2 regions of the Stenotrophomonas sp. LC732 genome follow, and region 2 is predicted to be linked to the other one. Evidence: predicted binding sites of a transcription regulator. Region 2 holds the regulator's gene; the other holds the start of a gene.
The links. Region 2 encodes FliA, which starts transcription of late flagellar genes. Its sites were predicted from a motif close to TAAAGTTTNNCNNNCNNNGGCCGATAA; they were not measured.
Positions count from the first base shown of each region.

Region 1: a site for FliA is predicted at 2,223-2,249, ahead of ACT6SE_RS05550 (GGDEF domain-containing protein). Genes of this name have one in related genera too.

Region 1 covers NZ_CP199214.1:1,136,850-1,144,261, reverse strand. The annotation lists gene ACT6SE_RS05555 (TonB-dependent siderophore receptor) at 1-1,995, opposite strand, end outside; gene ACT6SE_RS05550 (GGDEF domain-containing protein) at 2,282-3,697, shown strand; gene ACT6SE_RS05545 (MFS transporter) at 3,793-4,995, opposite strand; gene ACT6SE_RS05540 (winged helix-turn-helix transcriptional regulator) at 5,085-5,534, shown strand; gene ACT6SE_RS05535 (metallophosphoesterase) at 5,608-6,735, shown strand; gene ACT6SE_RS05530 (response regulator) at 6,869-7,412, shown strand, end outside.
Region 2 covers NZ_CP199214.1:2,000,813-2,008,224, forward strand. The annotation lists gene motD (flagellar motor protein MotD) at 1-945, opposite strand, end outside; gene ACT6SE_RS09590 (flagellar motor protein) at 947-1,687, opposite strand; gene ACT6SE_RS09595 (chemotaxis protein CheA) at 1,778-3,622, opposite strand; gene ACT6SE_RS09600 (protein phosphatase CheZ) at 3,625-4,230, opposite strand; gene cheY (chemotaxis response regulator CheY) at 4,230-4,622, opposite strand; gene ACT6SE_RS09610 (RNA polymerase sigma factor FliA) at 4,680-5,426, opposite strand; gene ACT6SE_RS09615 (MinD/ParA family ATP-binding protein) at 5,423-6,310, opposite strand; gene flhF (flagellar biosynthesis protein FlhF) at 6,297-7,412, opposite strand, start outside.

The sequences.
Region 1 (7,412 bases), 860 kb from region 2:
GGCCGGTTCCTGCTTGCCGTAGAACGTGCCGGTCAGCAGCACCGACAGCTTGTCGGTGGCCTGCCAGTCCAGCATCGTGTTGACGGTGTACTTCGGGATCACCGACAGCGGCTGGCCGGTGCTCTTGTTCTCGTTTTCCACCATGTAGGTGAAGTTGTTGCTCCATTTCAGGCGGTTGCCCTGCTCGCCCAGCAGCGGGATCACCAGGTTGCCTTCAAGCCCCTGCACGATCGCCTTGGGCGCGTTCTCCCAGCGGAAGATGCGGCCCTTGGTGTCGGCGGTCAGGCCAATCTGGGTGTAGCCGGCCTGGATCTTGTCCTTGTAGTCGTTGTGGAAGTAGGTCAACGAGGCCTGCCAGCCGCTCTGCGGTGCCCACTCGATGCCCAGTTCCTTGTTCAGGCTGGTTTCCGCCTTCAGGTCCGCGTTGCCGCGCATGTAGCAACCGGCACCCAGGCTCGGCAGTGCATTCGGGCAGCCGTTGCCACGGGTGTAGTACAGATAGTCCGGATTGGACTGGTACAGGTTCGGCGCCTTGAACGCGCGGGCGATGCCGCCCTTCACCACCCAGTCGCTGTTGATGCGGAACTGCGCATTGAGGCTGGGGCTGGTGTTGTTGCCGAACTGGCTGTGGTGGTCGAAGCGCAGGCCCGGGGTGACGATCCAGCGCTCACCCAGGTAGATGTTGTCTTCGACGAACACTGCGGTGGTCTGCGCGTCGGCCTTGCCCCGCGCGCGATCGGCCGACAGCCCCGGGATACCGCCGCCGCTGCTGCTGGACTGGCTCATCGAGTACGGGTCGGTCAGGCGGCTGTCCAGGTATTCAAAGCCCAACGTCCAGATGTTCTCGGCGCTGCCCAGCGAGGTCGGGAAGCTCACTTCGCCATCCAGCTGGTAGTTGCGCAGGCGCGAGGTCGACCAGTCGGTGCCGTTGAAGCTGCCTTCCGGGCCACCGGCCAGGCCTTCATTGATGCGCGAGTTGTTGACCGCTTCCACCGCGGCGGTCACCCGCGAGGTCACGTCGCCCCAGCGGCCGCGATGGGTGATCGCGCCGGTGTTGCGGTACATGCGGTTGGTTTCCGCTTCGCCTTCGGCCAGCGCCGCCAGGTCAACGCCGGTCGAGGTACCGGTAGTGCTGACCGCGCGGTCACCGGCGTAGATGTTGCCCTGGCGGCTGGTGCCGGCTTCGAACTCCACCACCTGGTCGGTGGTGATGTCCCAGCGCAGCAACGCGTTGACGTCGCGGTTCTTGACACCCTCGCGGCCAGCCGGTGGCACCGCGTTCGGGTTGGTGGCGTACTGGCGGTTGAGGTCCAGTGAGTCGGCGTCGGTCTTGTTGAGGTTGCCGTACAGGCGGAACGACAGGGTGTCGGTCATCGGCCCGCTCAGCTGCAGGCCGACGCGCTCGCTGCCGCCTTCGGCGCTGTGCTCGGGCACCAGGCCATACAGGTCGACCGCTCCGGTCAGGTCGCCGGTCGGGCGCTTGGTGATGATGTTGACCACGCCGCCGGACGCACCGGAGCCATAGCGTGCCGCCGCAGGGCCGCGCAGCACTTCGATGCGCTCGATCATTTCCGCCGGCACCCAGTTGGTATCACCGCGGGTATTGCGCTCACCGCTACGGCCCATGCGCACGGCATCACGCGCACCGATGCGCTTGCCGTCGACCAGGATCAGGGTGTTTTCCGGGCCCATGCCACGCAGGTCGATCTGGCGGTTGTTGCCGTACTGGCCCGAGGCGCTGTTGCCGGTGAGGTTGACGCCTGGCATGGTGCGCAGCAGCTCGGCGATGTCGTTGGCCGGCGGGCGCTTGGCGATGTCCTCGGCGGTGATGGTCGAGGTACCCAGTGCCTGGCGGGCAATCTGCGAGGCGGTGACATGCACCGTGTCGATATCGGTGGCGTCGGTTTCAGCCCGGGCGGTCAGGGCGCTTCCCGCCAGCAGGGCGGCAACGGCGAGCGCCAGCGGGCGCGGCGAAAGGACAACGGCAGGAGACATGATCTGGACCTTCTGGCAGGGCAACGGGGCCTCTGGCAAAGGGCTTGAGGCAACGACGAGGGGGAGGCGGAGCGTCGCTGCAGTCGCCTGCGGGCCGATCCGTGCGCGCATTCTCCCATCAATGCGAGTGATTCTCAAATGCGTTCACTCATTGCCGCCGCGGCGCCGACGTGCTTTGCGCGCCGTGCAACCCTGCATCGCGCATAAACTGACCGGCCAACCCGCCATCAACCGTGCGCCACCGCAGCCGATACCCGTGGTTTGCCGTACGCAGTCAGAGATCGACGTGGAACCACCCCAACTGGACGATGCCAGCCAACCGCTGGCCGAGGCCTGGCAGCACTGCCTGCAACAGGCCGGCCCTGCCGCCACCGCGCTGCTGCACGCCGCCGCCGCCGATGCCCCGCCGGCGCTGGCCCAACGCTTCTACGAAGTGCTGCTGCAGGACGGGCGTGCACGCCGCTTCCTGTCCCATGACCAGGTCAAGCAGCGCCTGCAGCCGGCCATGCAGCGCTGGCTGGTGCAGTTGCTGACCACCAATGCCGACGATATTGCCGGCGCCGTTGCCTCGCAGCGGGTGATCGGCGATGTGCATGCCCGGGTCGGTATTCCGGTCGACCTGGTCACCCGCGGCGCGCGCGTGCTCAAGCACGAACTGTTCGTGCGACTGCACGACGACGCGCCCGACAGTGCCACTGCGTTCGCCGCCATCGACTGCCTCAGCGCGGTCATGGACATCGCCATGGAAGGCATGACCCTGGCTTACACCCATGCACGCGAGCGTTCGACCCGTGCCGATGCGGCGTACCGGCTGTTCTCGCTGGTGCAGAACGTCGGCACCGAACGCGAACGCCAGCGCGCACTGCTGCTGGACTGGGAGAACGCCCTGCTCTACGCGCTCGCTGGCCACGTACAGGCCAGCGACAGCGCCAGCCTGGCCACTTCCGAGTTCGGCCTGTGGTTCACCCACAAGGGCATCCCCAGCTTCGGCGAGAGCAGCGAGACCCGGCAGGTCGGCCAGCTGATGGCCCGCATCGACAGCAACCTGCAGCGGGCGAGCAACGATGCCCCGGCACAACGACTGGCGGTGCTGCCGGCCATCCGCGAGGACCTGGCCGCCATCCGCACCCTGATGACGCTGCTGTTCGAGCGCATCGGCGAGCTGGATGCCGGCAGCGATGCGCTGACCAACCTGCTCAACCGCCGCTTCCTGCCTACCGTGCTGCGCCGGGAGATCGAGCTGGCCACGCGCAACCGCACGCCGTTCTCGCTGCTGCTGCTCGACCTGGATCACTTCAAGGCGATCAACGACGGCCACGGCCACGACGCCGGGGACCGCGCGCTGCAGCACGTCGCCGGCCTGCTCGGCCAGCTGACCCGCGGCAGTGACTACCTGTTCCGCTATGGCGGCGAGGAGTTCGTGGTGGTGCTGGTCGCGGCCAGCGAATCACAGGCCGCGGTGATCGCCGAAAGCCTGCGGCGGCAGATCGCGCAGTCACCGGTGGCATTGGCCAACGGCCAGGTACTGGCACTGACCGCCAGCATCGGCGTAGCCGGCCATGACGGCCACCCGGACTACGAGCGGCTGATGGCACGGGCCGATGCGGCGATGTACGAGGCCAAGCGCAGCGGCCGCAACCGCGTGGTAGTGGCCAGCGCGGACCTTGAGGAAGCACCGGGACGGCGTGCACTGCAGCGATGAGGACAGGACAGGTAGAGTCGACCGCTGGTCGACTATCGCACGCAGCGCGGGATTTTTCGCACGCGGGGCGAAGAGCAGTCGACTGACAGTCGACTCTACCGACAGTCGACTCTACCGGTTCGCCCGCCAGCCGATGCATTGGACGCCACCACCCGCCATGCTGCCCACCACAGCAGCGCCAGTGCCGCGATGCCTGCACCCAGCAGGCACACCGCAGGCCAGCCATGCCGGGCCTGCATCCAGGGCCCGGCAGCCGCACCGGCACCACTGCCCACTGCATAGAACAGCATGTACAACGCCACCAGGCGTCCATGCTGTTCTGCCGGCGCACGCAGCAGCAGCGCCTGGTTCGATACGTGCAGTGCCTGCCCACCGAGGTCGAGCACGATCACGCCCAGCAGCAGCAACGACAGCGACTGCGGCAGGCCCAGCAGCGGCCACCACGCGGCCAGCATCAGCAGCAACGCGCCAAGACTGACCCGACCGGCGAAACCACGGTCCATCCAGTGCCCGACCCGCGCCGCCATCAAGGCGCCCACTACGCCGGCCAGGCCCAGTGCGCCGATGGCCGCGGTGGACCACTGCAACGGCGGCGCCGACAGCGGCAGCGGCACCGCCGCCCAGAACACGTTGAGGCCAGCAAACAGCAGCAATGCCAGCGGCCCACGCTCGCGCAGCGCGCGGTCCCGGCGCAGCATGCCCAGCATCGAACCCAGCAGTTCGCGCCAGCGCGGTGGTACCGCCGGCACCGGCACCGCCGGCAGACGCCGCCACAGCAGCACGGCCAGGGCCGCCATCAGCGCTGCCGACAGCAGATAGACCGCCCGCCAGCCGACGGTGGCCGCGACCGCGCCCGATACAACGCGCGCCAGCAACAGGCCGATGAACACGCCGCCCTGCACCACGCCCACCAGGCGCCCGCGCTGCTCGGGCGGCGCAAGCGTGGCGGCATAGGCGATCAAGCCCTGGGTCAGCGCGGTGCCCAACAGCCCGGCCAGCAGCATGCCCGACAACAGCCAACCGGCCGTGCGTGCCGCTGCCAGCCACAGCAGGGCCAGCACCAGCGCCATCAACTGCATCCGCAGCAGGCGTCGCCGGTCACCGCGATCGGCGAGCGGCAGCAGGCCCAGCAATGCCAGCACACTGCCGGCCTGGGTTGCCGCCAACACTGCGCCCGCCACGGCACGGTCCAGTGCGAAGGCCTGTGCCAGCCGATCCAGCAGCGGTTGCGCGTAATAGACGTTGGCAACGCTGGCGCCGGCCGCGACCGCGAGCAGGGTCAGCAATGGGCGGGACATCGATGCGCTCATGGTGTAGTTGCAATTTGAAACTTGATGCAGGCTATCGTCATTGGTTTTAAACTGCAACCACATTCGGAGGCCACAGCATGCACGCCAACAGTCCCTGCCCCGTTGCCCGCAGCGCCGACCTGCTCGGTGATCGCTGGGCACTGCTGGTGATCCGCGATGCCTTCGACGGCGTCACGCGCTTTGGCGACTTCCAGCGCAGCCTCGGCGCGGCGCGCAACATCCTCAGCGATCGCCTGCGCAGGCTGGTCGAGGCCGGCATCCTGCAACTGCAACCGGCCTCCGATGGCTCGGCCTACCAGGAATACGTGCTCACCCACGCCGGCCAGGAACTGTTCCCGCTGCTGGTCGCGCTGCGCCAGTGGGGAGAACGCCATCGCTTCAGCGCCGGTGAAGCCCATTCGCAGTTGATCGAATCCAGCACGCGGCGACCACTGCCCTACATGCAGCCACACGGGCGCGACGGTCAGCCGCTGCAGGCCGCCGCCACCCGCGTGCGCAAGCTCAAGGACGACCGGCGCGGCGCCTGATCCGCCCATTCGCGCACACCACGATCGGGCCGCGCCGGTTAGCATCGGAGGTTTCCGCCGCCGGACGCCGCCGATGCCGCGCTATCGCCCTTTCCTGCTGACCGCCCTGCTGTTGCCGCTGCTGGCCTGCGCCACAGCAACCACGCAGGCCCGCGAGGTTGCCGCGCCCGCCGACCACGTGCAGGCCGATGGCCCCTATGTATTCCGCCAGGGCGACCAGCTGCAGGCCAAGTGGATCTGCGACGACAAGGTCGAGTCGCGCTCGCTGGCCATCAACACGACGGGCACCGATATCGCGCCGCGCTGTGGCTACGAACACACCGTGCACGTGGCCGCGCCGAATGCGGCCTCGGTCTCCGTGCTGCCGGCCGCGCCGCGCATCGTCGCGCTGTCGGACATCCATGGCCAGTACGGGCTGCTGGTGCGCCTGCTGCGCGCCCACCAGGTCATCGACGCCCAGGATCGCTGGGCCCTGGGCAAGGACACGCTGGTCATCGCTGGCGATGTATTCGACCGCGGCCCGCAGGTGACCGAGGCGTTCTGGCTGCTGTACGGCCTGCAGCAGCAGGCCGCCGCCGCCGGTGGCGCAGTGCACTTCGTGCTAGGCAACCACGAAACCATGGTGCTGTACGACGACCTGCGCTACGTCAACCCGAAGTACCTGCGCAGCGCCCAGCTGCTGGGCCGCAGCTACCCGCAACTGTATGGCGCCGACTCGGTGATCGGGCAGTGGCTGCGCACCCGCCCGGTGCTGCTGAAGATCGGCGATACCCTGTTCCTGCATGGCGGCATCTCGCCCGAAGCGGTGCAGCTGGCGCTGGACCCGGCACGCACCAATGCGGCCTACCAGGCCTCTCTGGGCCTGCCCAAGGCCGAAGTGAAGGCCGACCCGGCCACCGCACCGCTGTATGACGGCAAGACCAGCCCGATCTGGTACCGCGGCTACTTCGATGGCCGCCTCGACACAGCGGGGGTACAGACCGTGCTCAACCGCCTGCAGCTCACGCGCATCGTGGTTGGCCATACCTCGATGCCACACGTCAGCAGCTTCCACGGCGACCGCGTGATCGCCATCGACAGCAGCATCAGGAACGGCGAGAACGGCGAACTGCTGTTCATCGAGGATGGCAGGCTCAGCCGCGGCCTGCTGGACGGCTCACGGGTGCCGCTGGCACTGGGTGAGCCGGGCCTGCAGGACTGAATGGCGGGACAGCGCGACGGTGCCGGGAGGTGCCGGCGCGCTCCACCTTCACCCGGTTTGCGGCTACCCTCGGCAGCCGAGAGGCCCGCCCCGTCCACCCGCTGGGCCCGACCGTTACAGGAGCTCCCCGCGCATGCGCGTTCTGATTGCTGAAGACGACCCGGACATCGCCTCCGGCCTGTGCGCCTCGCTGCGCCGGCAGGGGCATGTGGTCGACCACGTCGACAACGGCGCGCACGCCGACGCCGCGCTGGGTTCGACCCAATACGCGCTGCTGGTGCTGGACCTGGGCCTGCCGCAGCTGGATGGCCGCGACGTGCTGCAGCGCCTGCGCCAGCGCGGCGATGGCCTGGCGGTACTGGTGGTGACCGCCCGCGACGGCCTGGCCGAACGCGTGCGCGTGCTCGACCTCGGTGCCGACGACTACCTGGTCAAGCCATTCGCACTGGACGAATTCGAAGCCCGCGTGCGCGCACAGCTGCGCCGCGTGACCAGCAATGGCAACCCGGACCTGCGCATCGGCCGCCTGCGCATCGATCTGGCCGGGCATCGGGTGTGGATCGACGACCAGTCGCTGGAACTGACCGCACGCGAGTTCGGCCTGCTGTCGGCACTGGCGGTACGCGCCGAGCGCATCGTCTCGCGCGCACAGCTGGTGGAGGCGCTGTGCGACTGGG
Region 2 (7,412 bases):
TGCGATGGGGGAGGTGGGGGCGCTGGCCGGCGTTGCGGCGGCCTGTTCGGTGACGGTGCTGCCGGTGGCGCCGGTGGCTGCGTTCAGGCGCTGGCCGAGCGGGTCCACCGAATGCGAGGTGTCGGCCAGGATGATGACCATCACCCGGCGGTTGCGGTTGCGGCCCTGTGCGCTGTCGTTCTCTTCGCGCGGGCGGAACTGGCCATAGCCGACCATCGCCAGCCGCGACGGCTGCACACCCTGGTCGGCGAACAGATGCACCACGCTGGCGGCGCGTCCGGCCGACAGCTCCCAGTTCGACGGGAAGGTGGCGGTGGCGATCGGCACGTTGTCGGTGTGGCCTTCCACGCGCACGCTGTTGGGCACGTCGCGCAGCACCTCGGCCAGGCTGGCCAGGGTCTGCCGCGCATGTACGTCCAGTGCGGCCGAGCCGGTGGGGAACAGGATGTCGCTGTTGATCTCGACCTCGATCCACAGTTCCGTGCGGCGCACGCTGATCATGCCGCGGTCGATCAGCGGCGCCAGGGCGGCGGTGAGCCGGTCGGCAATCGTGTTGAGCTGGCGCTCGGCACGGGCGATCTGCTCCTGGTTGTGCACCGACACCGGCATGCGCATCTGCGAGGCCATCGACGGCAGCAGCGTCGGGTCGTGCGAGGGCGCCGGCGCGGACGGTCCGATCTTGGTGCCGGACTTGATCACCGACGGGCTGTCCCAGCCGCCACCCTGCACCTGCTTGTTGCCCACCTGCACCGGATTGATCGTGCGCGGCGCGCCACCGAAGGCATCGGTGAGCGCGTCGGCCATGATCCGGTACTTGCCCTCGTTCACCGACGAGATCGCGTACATGACCACGAAGAAGGCGAGCAGCAGCGTCATCAGGTCGGCATAGGGGATCGCCCATGCTTCGTGGTTGGCGTGCTCTTCGTGGTGCTTGCGGCGGGCCATGTCAGTGCAGGAAGCCGGAGAGGTTGGTTTCGATGTTGCGCGGGTTCTCGCCCTGGGCGATCGAGATCAGGCCTTCGATGACCATTTCGCGGTCGCGCGTGTTGTGCGAGATCACGCTCTTGAGCTTGGCGGCGATCGGCAGGAACAGCAGGTTGGCCGAGGCGATGCCGTAGATCGTGGCGGTGAACGCCGCAGCGATGCCGTGGCCGAGCTTGCTCGGGTCGGCCAGGTTCTTCATCACCGCGATCAGGCCCAGCACGGCGCCGATGATGCCGAGCGTCGGTGCGTAGATGCCCATCGCTTCGAACACCTTGGCGCCGGCCTGGTCCTGGTGTTCCTGGCTGCCCAGTTCGATTTCCAGCATGTGCCGCATCGATTCGGGCTCGACACCGTCCACCAGCAGCTGCAGGCCCTTGCGCAGGAACGGGTCCTGCTGCGCTTCCACCTGCGATTCCAGGCCGAGCAGGCCCTGGCGGCGGGCGATGTTGCTCCACTCGACGATCTGCTGGATCAGTTCGCGACGATCGCTGTGCGGCGGGCGCACGACCCAGCGCACGATCTTGAACGCATGCTTGAACACCGCCGGCGAGGTGTGCAGCAGGATCGCGGCAACGGTGCCGACGATGACGATCACGAACGCCGCAGGCGACCACAACGACGCCAGGCCGGCGCCCTTGAGGATGCTGCCACCGACCAGCGAGGCCAGGGCGAGAAAGAGTCCAATGAGGCTGAGTCTATCCATGGATCCGGTATCGGCTTGTATGAATGGGACTTGAGACACCGGTACGGGCTACTGGTGCGACTTCACGGTTTTACGGGTGCAGCAAGCGGGTCAGTCGTGCGGGCTGCGCAGGCCATCCACATCCAGGATCAGCGCCATGCGACCATCGCCGATCAAGGTTGCACCGGCGTAACCGCGCAGGCCGCGCAGGGCCTTCGGCAGTGGTTTGATGACCACTTCCTCGCGCCCACGGACCTGGTCCACGACCAGGCCGAAGCGCGCTTCGCCGGCCTGCAGCACCACGATGGTCAGCAGGGTCGATGCGGCCGGCGTCACATCCAGCCACTGCCGCAGATCGACCAGTGGCAGCGTGTGCGAACGGCGGTCGAGCACGGCACGGCCATCGAACCAGCCCAGCGAGGTGGGCGGCGCGTGCAGTACCTCCATCACGCGCGCCAGCGGCAGCGCATAGACGTCCTCGCCGGCCTGCACCAGCAGGGTCGGCAGGATCGCCAGGGTCAGCGGCACGCGGATCAGGAAGCGGCTGCCGCGGCCCAGCTCCGACTGGATCTGGATCTGCCCGCTGAGTTCGCGGATGCGCGACTGCACCACGTCCATGCCGACGCCGCGCCCGGAAATATCCGTGACCTGCTGCTTGGTCGAGAAGCCGGGCAGGAACACCAGGTGCAGGCACTCCTCGCTGCTCAGGCGGGCGGCGGCTTCCGGATCGATCAGGCCCTTCTCGCGTGCCTTCGCGCGCAGCTTTTCCGGATCGATGCCGGCGCCATCGTCCTGCACCTCGATGCTGACGTAGTCACCTTCCTGCTGCGCCGACAACCGCACATGGCCCATCCGCGGCTTGCCCTGCGCTTCGCGCAGGTCGGGCATTTCCACGCCATGGTCGATGGCGTTGCGGACCAGGTGCACCAGCGGGTCGGCCAGCGCTTCGACCAGGTTGCGGTCGAGCTCGGTCTCGGCGCCGATCAGCTCCAGGTCCACTTCCTTCTTCAGCGAGCGGGCGACGTCGCGGGCGACCTTGGGGAAGCGCGAGAATACCTTGCCCACCGGCTGCATGCGGGTGCGCATCACCGCCGACTGCAGGCGCGCGGTGGCGATGTCCAGGGTGGACACGGCGCGGTCCAGCTCCTCGTCGCGCAGGCGCGCACGCAGGGTCTTGAGCCGGTTGCGCGACAGCACCAGTTCGCCGATCAGGTTGACGATCGCATCCAGGCGCTTGGTGTCCACGCGCACGGTGTGTTCGGCTTCGGCCAGCGGCTTGGCGGCCGGCTTGGCCACCGGTGCCGGTGCGGCGGCCGGGCGCGGGGCGGCGATCGGTGCCGGCGCCACCGCAGCCGCGGGCCTGGCGCCGGGTGCGGCGCCACCGTGCAGCTGGTCGAGCAGGGCTTCGAACTCATCTTCGCTGATCAGGCCGTCGTCGGCCTTCTTTGCCGGCGCCACCGCAGTCGGTGCGTTGCCACCGTGCAGCTGGTCGAGCAGCGCCTCGAACTCGTCGTCGGTGATCAGGTCGCCGGCACCGGCCGCCGGTGCGGCGGCAGCGGCGGCAGGCGCTGCTGCACCTCCATGCACGTCGAACTGGGCGATCAGGTCCGGCGGTGCATAGCCCGGCTCGGTGCCGGAAGACACGGCATCGAGCATCGACTGCAGGTAGTCCAGCGATTGCTGGGCGGCGTCGAAGTGATGGGCCTGCAGCACGGCCTGGCCGGCACGTGCAGCGCCCAGCGCCTCTTCAGCGGCGTGGCACAGCTCGACCATGGCGGTGACACCGAGGAAACCCGCGCCGCCCTTGAGCGTGTGGTAGCCCCGGAACACCGCGTTGAGCTGTTCGGTGTCCTGCGGTGCCTGCTCCAGCGACACCAGCTGTTCGCCGAGGCGATCCAGGATTTCCTGTGCCTCGATGATGAAATCGGCAGTGATGTCGTCGGATACCGCGCTCATGCTTACAGCCCCAGATCCGACAACAGGTCGTCGGCGTCGTTCTGCGAGACCGCGTGGCGGTCCAGTCCCTTCAGTGCCGGCCCGGCCAGTTCCGGGTCGGTGCGATGCTGTTCCGGCGGCAGGCCGAGCGCGCCGAAGCCTTCATGCACGCGGCGGACGATGCCGACCACGCGACGGATGATCTGCCCGGTCAGGTCCTGGTAGCTCTGGGTCAGGGCGATCTCGGTCAGGTTGTGGCGGATGCGCTCCAGCTGCGCGTCCTGGCCTGGCTGCAGGCCTTCGGCGCGCAGCTGCTCGGTCAGGCTGCGGCATTCCTCGGCCAGGTCCAGGGTGCGGTGGGTGGCCTGTTCGGTCATCGCCACCACGTGGTCCAGGCGTGCGCACGCATCGTCCAGTTCGCCGGCCTCGCTGGGCACGGTCGGCAGTTCGCCCAGGGCCTGCCCCAGCTCGCGGGCCAGCCGCGAGAGGCCGCTCATCATCGGCTGCGTGCGCAGCGCGACCAGTCCGTCGATGCGTTGCCGCCAGGCGGCTTCGTCACCGGACTCCAGGGCATCCAGGGCTTCCTGCAGGCGCAGGGCGAGGGCGTTCTTGTCGACCGTGGTATCCATCAGGCGCTGGCCGCCAGGCGTTCGAAGATCTTGCCCAGCTTCTCTTCCAGCGTCTGCGCGGTGAACGGCTTGATGATGTAGCCGTTCACGCCGTTCTGGGCCGCTTCGATGATCTGCTCGCGCTTGGCTTCGGCGGTGACCATCAGCACGGGCAGGGTCTTCAGCTTGGCGTCGGCACGGATCGCCTTGAGCAGTTCGATGCCGGTCATCACCGGCATGTTCCAGTCGGTGACGACGAAATCGAAGGGCTGGCTCTGCAGCAGCGACAGCGCGGCATGCCCGTCCTCGGCTTCGGCGGTGTTGGTGAAGCCCAGATCGCCCAGCAGGTTCTTGACGATTCGACGCATGGTCGAGAAGTCGTCGACGATGAGGATGCGCATGTTCTTGTTCAAAGCAGAGTTCCTTTGTTGTTCATTCCGGGCGGCCGGGGGCAGTCGCCTCGGGGATGTTCATTCTTCCAGGCCGGCGTCGACGGCCTCGAAAATCTTCAGGCGGCCGCGCAGGCGCAGCACGGCCTGGCCATGGATCTGGCAGACCCGCGACTCGCTCACGCCGAGCACCGCGCCGATCTCCTTCAGGTTCAGCTCCTGCTCGTAGTACAGCGAGAGCACCAGCTGTTCGCGCTCGGGCAGGTGGCCGATGGCCTTGCCCAGCTCACGGCCGAACTCGCCGCGCTCCAGCACCTGTTGTGGAGTCGGGCCGCCCTGGGCGACGGTATCCAGTTCGCCCTGGTCTTCGATGCGCGACTCCAGGCTCAGCACCTGGCCACGTGCGGCGTCTTCCATCAGGCGCAGGTATTCCGGCAGCGGCATCTCCATCGCGGCGGCCACTTCGGTGGCGCTGGCGGCACGGCCCGTGCTCTGTTCCAGGCGGCGGATGGTGGCGGCGGCGTCGCGTGCACGGCGGTGCACCGAGCGCGGCACCCAGTCGCCACGGCGGATCTCGTCGATCATCGAGCCGCGGATGCGGATCGAGGCATAGGTCTCGAACGAGGCGCCCTGGTCGGCGTCGTAGCTGCGCGAGGCTTCGATCAGGCCCATCATGCCGGCCTGGATCAGATCATCGACTTCGACGCTGGCCGGCAGGCGCGCGGCCAGGTGGTGGGCGATGCGTCGCACCAGGTCCGAATGCTGGGCGATGACCTCGTTGGCCGCCGAGCGCTGGACTTCCCTGTACTGGTGGGCTGCGCCTTTCATGCGGCCACCCCACGCTGCTTGAGGATGCGTTCGAGGAAGAACTCGACGCCACCGCGCGGTTCGGTCGGTGCCTGCCAGCGCGCGGTGCGGCGTGCGATCTCGGTGATCGCCAGCGCCGACGGGCTGGACGGATAGGCCTTCACCACCGGCTGCTGGCGCTGCACCGACAGGCGCAGCCAGTCATCCTGCGGCACGCAGCCCAGGTAGTTCAGCGAGACATCGGCGAGGAACTTCTCGCAGACGCGGGTCAGCTTCTCGTACAGCACGCGGCCCTCGTTCGGGTCGCGCACCATGTTGGCCACCACCTGGACGCGGTCCACGCCGCGCTCGCGCGACAGCACCTTGATCAGTGCGTAGGCGTCGGTGATCGAGGCCGGTTCGTCACAGACCACCACCACGGTGTCCTGCGCGGCCTGGCAGAAGGTCAGCACGCCGTCGGTGATGCCGGCGGCGGTATCGACCACCATGATGTCCAGCTCGCGTTCCAGTTCGGAGAACACGTTGACCAGGCCGACATGCTCGGCCGGGGCCAGCTCGGCCATGTGCCGGCGGCCGGAAGCGGCCGGGACCACCAGCACGCCGTTCGGGCCTTCGACGATGACGTCGTCCAGCGAGCAGCGGCCGGCCACCAGGTCGGCCAGCGTAAAGGTGGGGTTCAAGCCCAGGATCACGTCGATGTTGGCCAGGCCCAGGTCGGCGTCCAGCAGCAGCGTGCGCTTGCCCATGCCGGCCAGCGCCACCGCCAGGTTGGCGGACACATTCGTCTTGCCCACGCCGCCCTTGCCGCCGGTCACCGCGATGGTGCGCACAGGGCCGAGCGGCTCGCTGCGGGTGGCCGACAGCGGGAAGGTCTTGGTCAGCTTGGCGTACTCACGCGACGGCATGGTTCAACTCCGGGTTGCAGGGCATATCGGCCGCTCGGCGCAAATCTTCAAGGCGAAGTACAAGATTGGCTGCACTGGCCCGGTGCAGGTCCTCCGGGACGTCCTGGCCATCGGTCACCCAGGTGATCGGCAGGGCGTGGTCCACGGCCACCGACAGGGCGTTGCCGAAGCGGCCGGTCTCGTCCAGCTTGCTCAGCACCAGGCCCTGCAGGTTGGCCGCACCGAAGCGGCGCACCACCTCGTCCATGTCGCCGAAGCTGGTGTTGGCCGGCAGCACCAGCAGGGTGCGCACCTGGCGCGCGGCGCGCAGCCACTGCAGCTGGGCGGCCAGGGCACGGTCGCGCGGGCCCAGGCCGGCGGTATCGATCAGCACCAGCTTGTAGTCCTTCAGGCGTTCCAGCAGCTGGTCCAGGTCGGTGCCGCTGTTGGCCTCGTGCACGGCGATGCCGAGCTGGCGGCCGTAGCCATACAGCTGTTCACGGGCGCCGATGCGGGTGGTGTCGGTGGTGACCAGGGCGACGTCACGCGGGGCGTGCTTCTCGGCGAAGCGCGAGGCCAGCTTGGCGATGGTGGTGGTCTTGCCGGCGCCGGTCGGGCCGACCAGCGCGATCACGCCGCCTTCTTCCAGCGGGTCGACCGGGGCGATCGGCAGCTTGCGCGAGATCAGCCCCAGCATCAGGCCGCGGCCACGATGGGCTTCGGTTTCCAGCGGGATCTGCATGGCCACGTCGCGGGCCAGCCCGGCGTCGAAACCGTACTCGTCCATCAGGTCCAGCGCGGTGGCGCGCACCGGGCTGCCACGCAGGCGCTCATCGGTGAAGCGGTTCATCTCGCGCTCGATCACCTGGCGCATGCCGGCCACTTCCTGGCGCAGCTGGCGGATCTCGGCGTCGTCCTGGGCAACCACGGTCAGCGTCGGTGCCGGGGCCAGCATGGGGGCCGGGCTGGCCTCGATAGCGGCTTCGACCGCTGCCGGTTCGCTGGCGGCGATCCCGGGCTGCGCGTCGATCACGGCAGCGGTCGGCAGCGGCGGCGGCAGCACGGCCGGGGCCACGCTTTCGTGATGCGCCTCGTGCGGCGGGTCGATCTGGAAGCGCGCGCG